DNA from 2 places in the Duffyella gerundensis genome. Region 1 is predicted to be linked to the other one. Evidence: predicted binding sites of a transcription regulator. Region 1 holds the regulator's gene; the other holds the start of a gene.

Region 1 (5,859 bases):
TGTTACGCGTCAGCGATATCATGCATACCGGCGCTGAAATGCCGCACGTGACGCGTGATGCCTCGCTGCGCGATGCGCTGCTGGAGATCACGCGTAAAAATCTCGGCATGACGGTCATAGTTAATGACCTGCTGAAAATCGAAGGCGTGTTTACCGATGGCGACCTGCGTCGGGTGTTTGATATGGGCATCGATTTTCAGCAGGCAAGCATTGCGCAGGTGATGACGCCAGGCGGCATTCGCGTTCGCCCTGCTATGCTGGCGGTAGACGCACTTAATTTAATGCAGAGCAAAAATATCACCGCGATTATGGTCGCCGATGGCGATCAGCTACTCGGGGTTGTTCATATGCATGACATGCTGCGCGCTGGCGTAGTGTAAACGGGAAGCAAAAATGAGTAAGGAAAACGCAGTGGTTACCACCTGCTACGGCGACGTTTCTCAGGACGTGATGTCACGCGCACGCGAGATTAAGCTGTTGATTTGTGACGTTGATGGCGTGATGTCGGACGGACAGATTTACATGGGAAACAGCGGCGAAGAGCTGAAAGCCTTTAACGTTCGCGATGGCTACGGCATTCGCTGTCTGCTGACCTCCGGCACGGAAGTCGCTATTATAACCGGCCGCAACGCAAAACTGATGGAAGATCGCTGTCAGACGCTCGGCATTACCCATCTTTATCAGGGGCAATCCGATAAGCTTTTGGCCTTCACCGAGCTTCTCGATAAACTGTCGCTACAGCCCGATCAGGTTGCCTATATTGGCGATGACTTAATCGACTGGCCGGTGATGGCCCGCGTCGGATTGAGCGTCGCCGTGGCGGACGCGCATCCGGTGCTGTTACCACGTGCCCATTACACCACGCGCATTGCCGGCGGACGCGGCGCAGTGCGCGAAATTTGCGATCTGATACTGATCGCGCAGGACAAATTCGATGACGCCAAAGGGCAATCGGTATGAGTAAAAGCAGGCGTTGGATCACACTGTTACTGGCCCTGATTGCGCTGGTGTTGATTGGCTGGAGCCTCACAAATAATGAGGATGTGCAGACCAATCCCTCCGCCAACGGCGAAGAGCCGACTTACACCAGTGCCAATTCAAAATCACTGGTCTACAACCCGGCAGGTTCGCTCAGCTATCAGCTGGTTTCCGATAAGGTCACCTATTTTTCATCCGATGGCGTCAGCTGGTTCGATAAACCCGTAATGACGACGTACGATGAGAACAAGGTGCCGACCTGGTCAGTTAAAGCGGATAAAGCCAAACTGACGCAGGATCGCATGCTTTATCTTTATGGTCATGTGGAAGTGAACACGCTGACGCAGGACTCTCAGCTGCAACGTATTAAAACCGACAATGCGCAGGTCAATTTGGTCACACAGGATGTTACGTCCGACGATCAGGTTACGCTGTGGGGCACCAGTTTTAACTCTACCGGCATGAAAATGCGCGGTAATTTACGGACGAAAAACGCCGAGTTAATTGAAAAGGTTAAAACCTCATATGAAATCCAAAAACAGCCTTAAATTATTGGTGGTTAGCGCGTTGCTGACCGCGAGCCTGCCGGCGTTCGCGCTGACCGGCGACTCGGAAAAGCCCGTAAACATCGATTCGCAGAACCAGCAGCTCGATATGCTGGGCAACGTCGCCACCTTTACCGGCAACGTTATCGTGACGCAGGGTTCGATCAAAATTACCGCGGATAAAGTGGTAGTTACTCGTCCTGGCGGCGACAGCAAAAAAACCGTGGTCGACGCTTACGGCGCGCCCGCGACGTTTTACCAGTTGCAGGACAACGGCAAACCGGTCAAAGGCAACGCTTCAAAGATGCATTACGAACTGGCTAACGACTTTGTTGAGCTGACTGGCAACGCCTATTTAGAGCAGCTGGACAGCAACATCAAAGGCGATCGCATCACTTATCTGGTGAAACAGCAGAAAATGCAGGCCTACAGCGAAGGCAAAAGCAATCGCGTGACCACGGTGTTAGTGCCGTCGCAGCTGCAGGATAAAAACGGCTCCGCAAGCAGCCAAAAGAAGAGTAACTGATTCGTATGGCAACTTTAATCGCAGAACATCTGGCGAAAGCCTACAAAGGTCGGCGCGTTGTTGAAGATGTCAGCCTTGAGGTCAAATCAGGCGAGATTGTTGGCCTGCTTGGCCCGAACGGCGCTGGCAAAACGACCACTTTTTACATGGTGGTCGGCATCGTGCCGCGTGATGCCGGGCGCATTGTGATCGACGATGAAGATATCAGTATTCTGCCACTGCATGCGCGAGCACGCCGCGGCATCGGCTACTTGCCGCAGGAAGCCTCGATCTTCCGTCGCCTGAGCGTCTACGACAACCTGATGGCGGTGCTGCAGGTGCGCAACGATCTGACCACGGAACAGCGCGAGGATCGTGCTAATGAGCTGATGGAAGAGTTTCATATCGAACATCTGCGTGACAGCATGGGCCAGGCGTTATCTGGCGGAGAACGTCGCCGCGTTGAGATTGCCCGGGCGCTGGCTGCGAATCCAAAATTTATTCTGCTGGATGAGCCTTTTGCCGGTGTCGATCCCATCTCGGTTATCGATATCAAGAAAATTATTGAGCATCTGCGTGACAGTGGCTTGGGCGTGTTGATTACCGATCATAATGTGCGCGAAACGTTGGCGGTTTGTGAACGCGCCTATATCGTTAGTCAGGGCAGCCTGATTGCCCACGGTACGCCGGATGAAATCCTCGCCGATGAACAAGTTAAGCGGGTTTACTTGGGCGAAGAGTTCAGACTCTGATAAGGTGTTGGTAACCGGTATGTTTGTTTAGGAACGTTAATCCTGACTATGAAGCAAGGTTTGCAACTCAGGCTCAGCCAACAACTTGCGATGACACCGCAACTGCAGCAGGCGATACGTTTGCTGCAACTCTCTACGCTTGAGCTCCAGCAGGAGCTACAGATGGCACTGGAGAGTAATCCCCTGCTTGAGCAAGCCGATATTCATGAAGAGATAGATTCACGGGAAACCCAGGAAACCGAGGCGCTGGACACCCGCGAAGCGCTGGAACAGAAAGATATGCCGGAAGAGTTGCCGCTGGATGCCACGTGGGATGAGATTTACACCGCGGGCACACCTTCCGGCACCGGTACCGATTACCACGACGATGAGCTGCCCGTGTATCAGGGCGAAACCACGCAGACGTTGCAGGATTATCTGATGTGGCAGGTTGAGCTCACTCCCTTTACGGATACCGATCGCGCCATTGCGACCTCCATCGTTGATGCCATTGACGACACCGGTTATCTGACCGTCACGCTGGAAGAGATTCGCGATGGCGTAGGCAGCGACGACCTTGCGCTCGATGAAGTTGAAGCGGTGCTTAAACGCATTCAACGCTTTGATCCGGTTGGTGTTGGCGCCCGCGATCTGCGCGATTGTCTGCTGGTTCAGCTGTCACAATATGATGTTGATACACCATCGCTGAAAGAGGCGCGTCAGATCGTCAGCGATCATCTTGATCTGCTGGCTAACCACGATTTTCGCAGCCTGATGCGCGTAACGCGTCTGAAAGAAGAGACGCTGAAGTGCGCAATGCAGCTGATCCAGTCGCTGGATCCGCGCCCCGGCCAGTCAATTAATACCTCCGAACCCGAATATGTCATTCCTGATGTGCTGGTGCGCAAGATCGGCAACCGCTGGCAGGTCGATCTCAATGCCGACAGCCTGCCGCGTTTGCGGGTAAATCAGCACTATGCCGCGCTCGGCGGATCCTCACGCAACGATAGCGATAACCAGTTTATCCGCAGCAATCTGCAGGAAGCGAAATGGTTAATCAAAAGTCTGGAAAGCCGCAACGACACGCTGCTGAAGGTCACACGTTGCATTGTGGAGCAGCAGCAGGCGTTTTTTGAGCAGGGCGAAGAGCACATGCGCCCGATGGTGCTGGCGGATATCGCGCAGGCAGTCGAGATGCATGAATCGACTATTTCGCGCGTCACCACGCAGAAATACCTGCACAGCCCGCGCGGCATCTTCGAGCTTAAATACTTTTTCTCCAGCCACGTAAATACTGAAGGCGGCGGAGAAGCCTCATCAACGGCGATTCGCGCGCTGGTGAGAAAGCTGATATCTGCTGAAAATCCCGCTAAGCCGCTGAGCGACAGCAAGCTGACTTCCCTGCTTTCCGATCAGGGCATTATGGTTGCGCGCCGCACCGTGGCAAAATACCGTGAGTCTTTGTCTATCCCACCCTCGAACCAGCGCAAGCAATTGGTTTGATCAGCAACGAGAAGGAAGACCTATGCAACTAAATATCACCGGGCAACACGTTGAAGTTACGGCTCCTCTGCGCGAATACCTCAACACCAAGTTTGCCAAGCTTGAGCACTACTTCGACCGAATTAATCAGGTTTACATTGTGCTGAAAGTGGAAAAAGTGATGCAAATTGCTGAGGCAACATTGCATGTCAATGGGGGTGAGCTACATGCGACAGCTGAAGCGGATGACATGTATGCGTCGATTGACAGCCTGGTCGATAAGCTGACTCGTCAGCTGAACAAGCATAAAGACAAACTCAAACAACATTAATTTTATAACCGCATGATGGATCAACGAACGGCAGCCTGTCTGCCCGACGCAAGGGGCGAATTTATTCGCCCCCTTTTTCCATTCAGGCAAAATGCCACCTCAGTTTTTGCTGCTTTTCCCGCCTGAAGGCGCGTAAAGTGAATGGCTGCATCCGTGGCACGTGAACACGTAAGTGAAACTATGATGAATAACGATCTGACCCTGGAACTCCGTTCTGTTCTTTCCATCGAATGTACCCGCAGCGGCGTACATTGCCAGAGCAAGAAGCGGGCACTGGAAATCATCAGCGAACTGGCGGCGAAACAGCTTAACTTGCCGCACCAGACGATTTTTGAATCCATCCTGACGCGCGAGCGTATGGGAAGTACAGGCATTGGTAACGGCATTGCGATTCCTCATGGCAAGCTGGAAGAGGATACGCTGCGTGCAGTGGGCGTCTTTATTCGTCTCGATCAGCCCATTGCGTTTGACGCGGTGGACAACCAGCCGGTTGATCTGCTGTTTGCGCTGCTGGTACCAGCAGACCAGTGCAAAACGCACTTACATACCCTCTCTTTAGTGGCCAGGCGTTTGGCCGATAAGAGCATTTGTCGTCGCCTGCGTGCGGCCCAAAGCGATAATGAACTGTATGAAATCATCACAGAATCTCAGGATGAGTCGCAATCTTAATGCCGGGTTAAACAGGAGAGAGAATTCATGGTGCTGATGATTGTCAGTGGCCGCTCTGGATCGGGCAAATCGGTAGCGTTACGGGCCCTGGAAGACATGGGCTTTTACTGTGTCGATAACTTGCCGGTTGTGCTGCTTCCCGATTTAGCGTCATCGCTGGCGGAGCGAAATATCTCTGCCGCAGTGAGCATTGATGTTCGCAATATGCCGGAATCGCCTGAGGTATTTGAAAAAGCCCTCACCAGCCTGCCGGACAGCTTTTCGCCGCAACTGCTGTTTCTTGATGCCGACCGCAATACGCTGATTCGTCGTTACAGCGATACGCGTCGCCTGCATCCTCTTTCCAGTAAAAATCTCTCTCTGGAGAGCGCCATTGATGAAGAGAGCGATCTGCTGGAGCCTTTACGCTCACGCGCCGATCTGATCATCGATACCTCAGAGATGTCGGTGCATGAACTGGCTGAGATGCTGCGTACTCGGCTGCTGGGCAAGCGTGAGCGCGAACTCACTATGGTGTTTGAATCCTTTGGCTTTAAACACGGTATTCCCATCGATGCCGACTACGTTTTCGACGTGCGCTTCCTGCCCAATCCCCACTGGGATCCAAAGCTGCGACCG
Region 2 (5,859 bases), 580 kb from region 1:
TCTTTTCCGCAGCGCGTGCTGCAGATTCTGGCGGCAATTCCTCCGGGAAAAGTTACCACTTATGGCGACGTGGCCCGGCTGGCTGGCTCACCGCGTGCTGCGAGGCAGGTTGGCGGCGTACTGAAGCGCCTGCCAGAAGGCAGCAAGATTCCGTGGCATCGGGTGCTTAATCGCCATGGACATATTTCGCTTATCGGCGATGGCCTGATGAGACAACGGGACGCGCTGGAGGCGGAAGGCATTGAGATCAGCGATGCGGGCATCGTTGAGCTAAAGAGGTATCGCTGGGAGGTTTAAAAACGCCCCTGACGGGGCGTCTGGTATTACAAAGAGGTTGGTGCAGGTACGGCTGAAGAAGGCGTCACCTTGGTTGGCGAGGTAGATGGCACCGTGGTTGCCGCGCCTGGCTGCGTTGGCATCGCGACCGATGGGACCGGCACCAGCGTCAACTCCGCTTTCGAACCGCCGCCGTTCAGCACTGGCTTCACGTTGTCGGTGATAAAGGTAATTTTACCGTCAATCGTAATCGCCGCACTTAACAGAATACGTGCGTTTGGCTGGATATCGGCCGGGTTGAAAGGCAGCACAAACTGGAATGGCGCCTGTTTGCCCTGAGTCAGCACAACGCGCTGAGAAATAACCTTCGACGGCGCATCTGAGACCGACGCATCCGATAAGGTCACCGTCAGCACAGCGTCTGGCGGCAGTGCAATTTTCTGACGGATGTAGATCGCCCCGCTAACGTTAGGCTGGGCAATGGCCGCCTGTTGTCCGGCTGTTGGCGCACCTAATGTTGGAACAGGTACATCCTTCGCTTTGTCCGCACAACCTGCCAAAATCGCTGCCAGCGCAGCGCCACTCATAACTTGCCATAATTTCATTGATGTAATCTCCTTAAGATCAATGTGAATATCGATAACATCGTTACCGAACAGCGTTTTCAATGCTGCATGTCTATCATTCTGGCACAATTTTCTCGCTTTGCCCGCGATCCTGCCTGCTTGTGGACAGGTTGACGAAAACTGGTCCGATCTCGCACACTATGATCATCATTTTAAAGAGGACGTGACCATGAGTCAGGCGCTGGATAATCTGTTAAATCTGCTTAATCTTGAAAAAATTGAAGAGGGCCTGTTTCGCGGTCAAAGTGAAGATCTCGGCCTGCGTCAGGTTTTTGGCGGACAGGTGGTGGGCCAGGCGCTATCCGCGGCCAAACATACCGTGCCGACGGAACGCGTGGTGCACTCCTTTCATAGCTACTTTTTGCGCCCCGGCGACAGCAAAAAAGCGATTGTTTATGACGTTGAAAATTTGCGTGATGGGCAGAGCTTTAGCGCAAGACGCGTGAGTGCTATTCAGAACGGCAAACCTATCTTCTTTATGACCGCCTCTTTTCAGGCCCCGGAAAGCGGCATGGAGCATCAAAAAACGATGCCAGCCGCACCGGCGCCGGATGATTTACCCTCCGAAACCGCGATAGCCCGCCAGCTTTCGGCGCATTTGCCCGCGGCGGTGCGTGATAAATTTCTCGCCGATAAGCCGCTTGAGTTTCGTCCCGTCACCTTTCATAACCCGTTAAAAGGCGCAGTCGCTGAACCCACGCGTCAGGTCTGGCTCCGGGCCAATGGCGACGTGCCGGATGATCGGCGCATTCATCAATATCTGCTCGGCTACGCTTCAGATTTTAATTTTTTGCCGGTCGCGCTACAGCCGCATGGCAAAGGTTTTCTTGAACCCGATCTACAAATAGCCACCATCGACCATTCCATGTGGTTCCATCGCCCCTTCGATTTGAACCAATGGCTGCTCTATAGCGTTGAAAGCACTTCAGCATCTGGCGCACGCGGTTTTGTGCGCGGTGAGTTTTATACTCAACAGGGTGAGCTGGTTGCCTCGACGGTCCAGGAAGGCGTGATGCGCCTGCGCAACGTGTAACAAAAAGGGCGATGCTGCTGCATCGCCCTTCTGATATCTGCCCCATTAAATCAGGTGCACATTATTGGTTATAGGCGTTCTCGCCATGACTGTTAACGTCCAGACCTTCGCGCTCATGATCCTCAGAGACGCGTAGCCCAACAACCATATCGGCAATTTTAAAGCCCACAAACGCCACCACACCGGTCCAGATAATGGTCACGCCAACGCTCAATAGCTGAATCCACATCTGATGACCCATAGTCACGCCTTCCGCGTAACCCACGCCGCCCAGCGAAGAGGAAGCAAACACGCCGGTGAGCAAACAGCCTACGATGCCGCAAACGCCATGCACGCCAAACACATCGCATGGATCATCAACACGTAACCATCTTTTCAGCACGGTGACGCCCCACAAGCCAGCAACGCCGCCGATTAAGCCGATAACCAACGCGCCGCCTACCCCAACATAACCACAGGCTGGCGTAATGGCGACCAGGCCAGCAATAAAACCAGAGCTGGCACCTAACAGCGAAGGCTTGCCACGGTGCAACCACTCGCCGAAGGTCCAGGTTAATACCGCGCCAGCAGTAGCCACGACGGTATTCAGGAAAGCCAGTGCAGCAATTTCGTTGGCGGCGCTGGCAGAGCCGGCGTTGAAGCCAAACCAGCCCACATAGAGAATAGCGGTACCGGTGAACACCATCGGCAGGTTATGCGGTTTAAAGGCTTCTTTACCAAATCCGGCACGTTTGCCAACCAGATAAGCACCCACCAGGCCAGCAACGGCTGCGTTGATATGAACCACGGTGCCGCCGGCAAAATCGAGCGCGCCATCCTGCGCGAGGAATCCGCCCGCCCACACCATGTGCGCAATAGGCAGATAAGCGAAGGTTAACCACACCACGACAAAAATCAGTACGGCTGAGAAGCGAATGCGTTCTGCGATAGCGCCAACGATCAAGCCAACGGTGATACAGGCGAAAGAAGCCTGGAAAGCCACGTGAATATATTGATAGAAAGAGCCGGTTAACGCTTTGAGTTCAATATTCTTCAGCATTACCCACTGGAAGCTGCCGAAGAAAGCGTTGCCTTCACTGAAGGCGAGAGAGTATCCATAAAGCACCCACAGCACGCACACCAGCGCAAAGGTAACGGCAACCTGGGTCAGCATGGAAAGCACGTTTTTGCCACGGATCAGGCCGCCGTAAAACAGCGCGATGCCTGGAATGGTCATGAACAGTACCAGCGCGGTACAGATCATCATAAAGGCGTTATCAGCTTTGTCCGCAACGGCCGGAGCCGCGGCCATTGCCAGCGAGGGCAGCAGCGCCAGACTGGCCAGACCGGATTTGGTCACTATTTTTTTCATTTTATTCCACCCCATCACTGTGCCTGAAATTACAATGCTGCTTCGTCGGTTTCGCCGGTACGAATGCGGATAACGCGCTGCAGTTCTGCAACAAAAATTTTGCCATCGCCGATCTTGCCGGTGTAGGCCGACTTGCTGATGACATCAACCACTTCGTCCAGCTGATCGTCAGCAATGGCGATATCAATTTTGACCTTTGGCAGGAAATTCACGCTGTATTCTGCCCCGCGATACAGTTCTGCATGGCCTTTCTGACGACCAAACCCTTTCACCTCGGTGACGGTCAGCCCCTGAATACCGATCGATGACAGCGCTTCGCGCACATCTTCCAGTTTGAACGGTTTGATTACCACGGTAACCAGTTTCATACGAACTCCTCCAGCCAGGTAAATGTTGATGTCGCCGAGACGCTGAAGATTAAGCAAGTGCTGTGCCATAAACCGGCAAGAGGATTTTTTAATTTTCAAACGAGGAAAATTGCGGCCTGCGCTGGAACTTTCGTCACAGCGCAGCGCCAGTGTCAGGCAGAGAGGGGAAGAAGTGCACCAAAAAGATGCAAAGGAGTGGAGATTGATGCATCACCAATGAACAATGTCATTCTAACGCTCAAAAAAGGTGCAATTTGGCGTTACGCTTCCTGTGCAACGCCGGAGGCGAGCTCTTCTCCGGCAAGCTGGAGTTGATACATTTGCCAATAGCGGCCACGTTTTGCCAATAGTGCCTGATGGCTGCCCTGCTCTACCGCGTGCCCACGATGCAGAACCATAATCGTATCAGCATCAACAATGGTGGAAAGGCGGTGGGCAATCACCACCAGCGTAGTGCGCTGACGTACCGCATATAGCGCACGCTGGATTGCCTGCTCAGTGCCGGAATCGATATTGGCCGTGGCTTCATCAAGAATGAGGATCTTCGGTGACATCACCAGGACCCTGGCCATCGCCAACAGCTGTTTCTGGCCCACTGACAGGGTATTCCCCTGCTCACCAAGCTGGGTATGGATGCCTTCAGGCAGACTGCGCGCCAGCTCAGCCAGTTGCACCGTCTCCAGCGCCTGCCAGACCTGCTCTTCTGCAATATCACGCCCAAGACGGATATTCTCAAGGAAGCTTTCTGCCAGTACTACGGGATCCTGCTGCACCATCGCCACACCCTGTCGCAGCACCGCATGACTCAGCGTGTGTAAAGGACGGCCATCGAGACGAATTTCACCATGCCGCAACGGGTAATAGCCCATTAACAGACTGGCTAAAGTACTTTTGCCGCTTCCGGTATGGCCCACCAGCGCAACAAAAGAACGCGGCGGAACCGACAGCGAAATATCCTGCAGCACGTTGCGATTGTCACGATAGGCAAAAGAGATCTTTTCAATATCAATGCGACCATCGCTAAGCGGGCGATCATCGTTACCGTAATGTTGCTGCGGTGCATCCATCAGCTCAAAAATGCGCTCGCCCGCGACAACCGCCTGTTGCAGCATCGATTGCTGGGTGGTCAGCTCAATCAAGGGTTCATTCAACCTGCCTAAATAGCTGATAAAAGCGTACAGCACACCGACTTCGAACGCACCTGAGCCAGAAAAGCTAAACAGCAGCATCAGGCCGCACAGAATCAGCGCAGAAAACAGACTTAGCAGCGGACGCAACAAAAAGCCATCCAGCCTGAGCGTTTGCATACGCGCCAGATAATGCGAGCGGCTGGCATTGCCCATGCGCTCGCCAAAACGCGCCTGCTGGCGAAACTGTTGAATCACACTCATGCCGCTGATGACTTCGTTAAAGCCATTATTGATATCGGCAAGATAACTGCGCACCCGGCGAACAATCGGCGTGCTGATACGCTGATAGATAAACATCACCGCAATAACCAGCGGAAAGATGGTGATCGCAACCAAGGCCATATGTTGGTTAAGCGAAAACATCGCAACCAGCATGGCACTGATCAGCGCTGCGCTGCGCAGCACCGTGGCGACGACGGTGACATAAAGATCGCGCACGACTTCCGTATCGTTGGTCACGCGGGAAATCAGCTGGCCTACCGGCTGATTGTCAAAAGCGCTGAGTGGCTGGCGAAGCGCTGCATCCATGACCTGTGAACGTAGCCGTTGCACCACGCCCACCGCCGCCTGGTTGAAAAGTAGCGCCTGAAAGTAGTGTAAAGCGGCCGAGAGGATCTGCAGCAGCACGTAGGCCAGTGCCAGTCCGGCCGCCAAAGCAACTGGAACGTTGTGCCGCGCTACCATATGATCGATAAAGTAGCTGATCAGTAGGGGGCCTGTGACTTCAGCAATTGCTGCAACCCACAGCATCAACACCGCGAGGCCCAACGTTTTGCGCCATGGCCAGCCGTAAGAGAGCAACCGCTTCAGCGCAGGCCACATGCGGGTCTTATTTGACATGTACGGTTCCCTCGTTGACATCATCTTCATCCAGTGCCGCTTCAATTTGTTGGTAGCGATACATGTCACGATACCAACCACTTTCAGCCACTAATTTTTCATGTTGCCCACGCTGCGCTACTACGCCGTGTTGCATCACTAAAATTTCGCTGGCTTCGGTTAAGGCTGATAAACG

What was found. The regulator sigma-54, encoded in region 1, starts transcription at its own class of promoters, with help from an activator protein. The targets are predictions, from matches to a motif close to GTTGGCACANNTTTCGCTNT.
Region 2: a site for sigma-54 is predicted at 3,705-3,724, ahead of glnK (P-II family nitrogen regulator). Genes of this name have one in related genera too.

What each region holds. Positions count from the first base shown of each region.
Region 1 covers NZ_LN907827.1:504,298-510,156, reverse strand. Annotated here, with positions in the region: gene kdsD (arabinose-5-phosphate isomerase KdsD) at 1-380, shown strand, start outside; gene kdsC (3-deoxy-manno-octulosonate-8-phosphatase KdsC) at 394-960, shown strand; gene lptC (LPS export ABC transporter periplasmic protein LptC) at 957-1,526, shown strand; gene lptA (lipopolysaccharide ABC transporter substrate-binding protein LptA) at 1,504-2,049, shown strand; gene lptB (LPS export ABC transporter ATP-binding protein) at 2,055-2,780, shown strand; gene rpoN (RNA polymerase factor sigma-54) at 2,829-4,262, shown strand; gene hpf (ribosome hibernation promoting factor) at 4,285-4,572, shown strand; gene ptsN (PTS IIA-like nitrogen regulatory protein PtsN) at 4,756-5,241, shown strand; gene rapZ (RNase adapter RapZ) at 5,269-5,859, shown strand, end outside.
Region 2 covers NZ_LN907827.1:1,087,479-1,093,337, reverse strand. Annotated here, with positions in the region: gene EM595_RS04930 (MGMT family protein) at 1-297, shown strand, start outside; gene EM595_RS04925 (YbaY family lipoprotein) at 324-881, opposite strand; gene tesB (acyl-CoA thioesterase II) at 1,072-1,935, shown strand; gene amtB (ammonium transporter AmtB) at 1,997-3,286, opposite strand; gene glnK (P-II family nitrogen regulator) at 3,316-3,654, opposite strand; gene EM595_RS04905 (SmdB family multidrug efflux ABC transporter permease/ATP-binding protein) at 3,915-5,684, opposite strand; gene EM595_RS04900 (SmdA family multidrug ABC transporter permease/ATP-binding protein) at 5,674-5,859, opposite strand, start outside.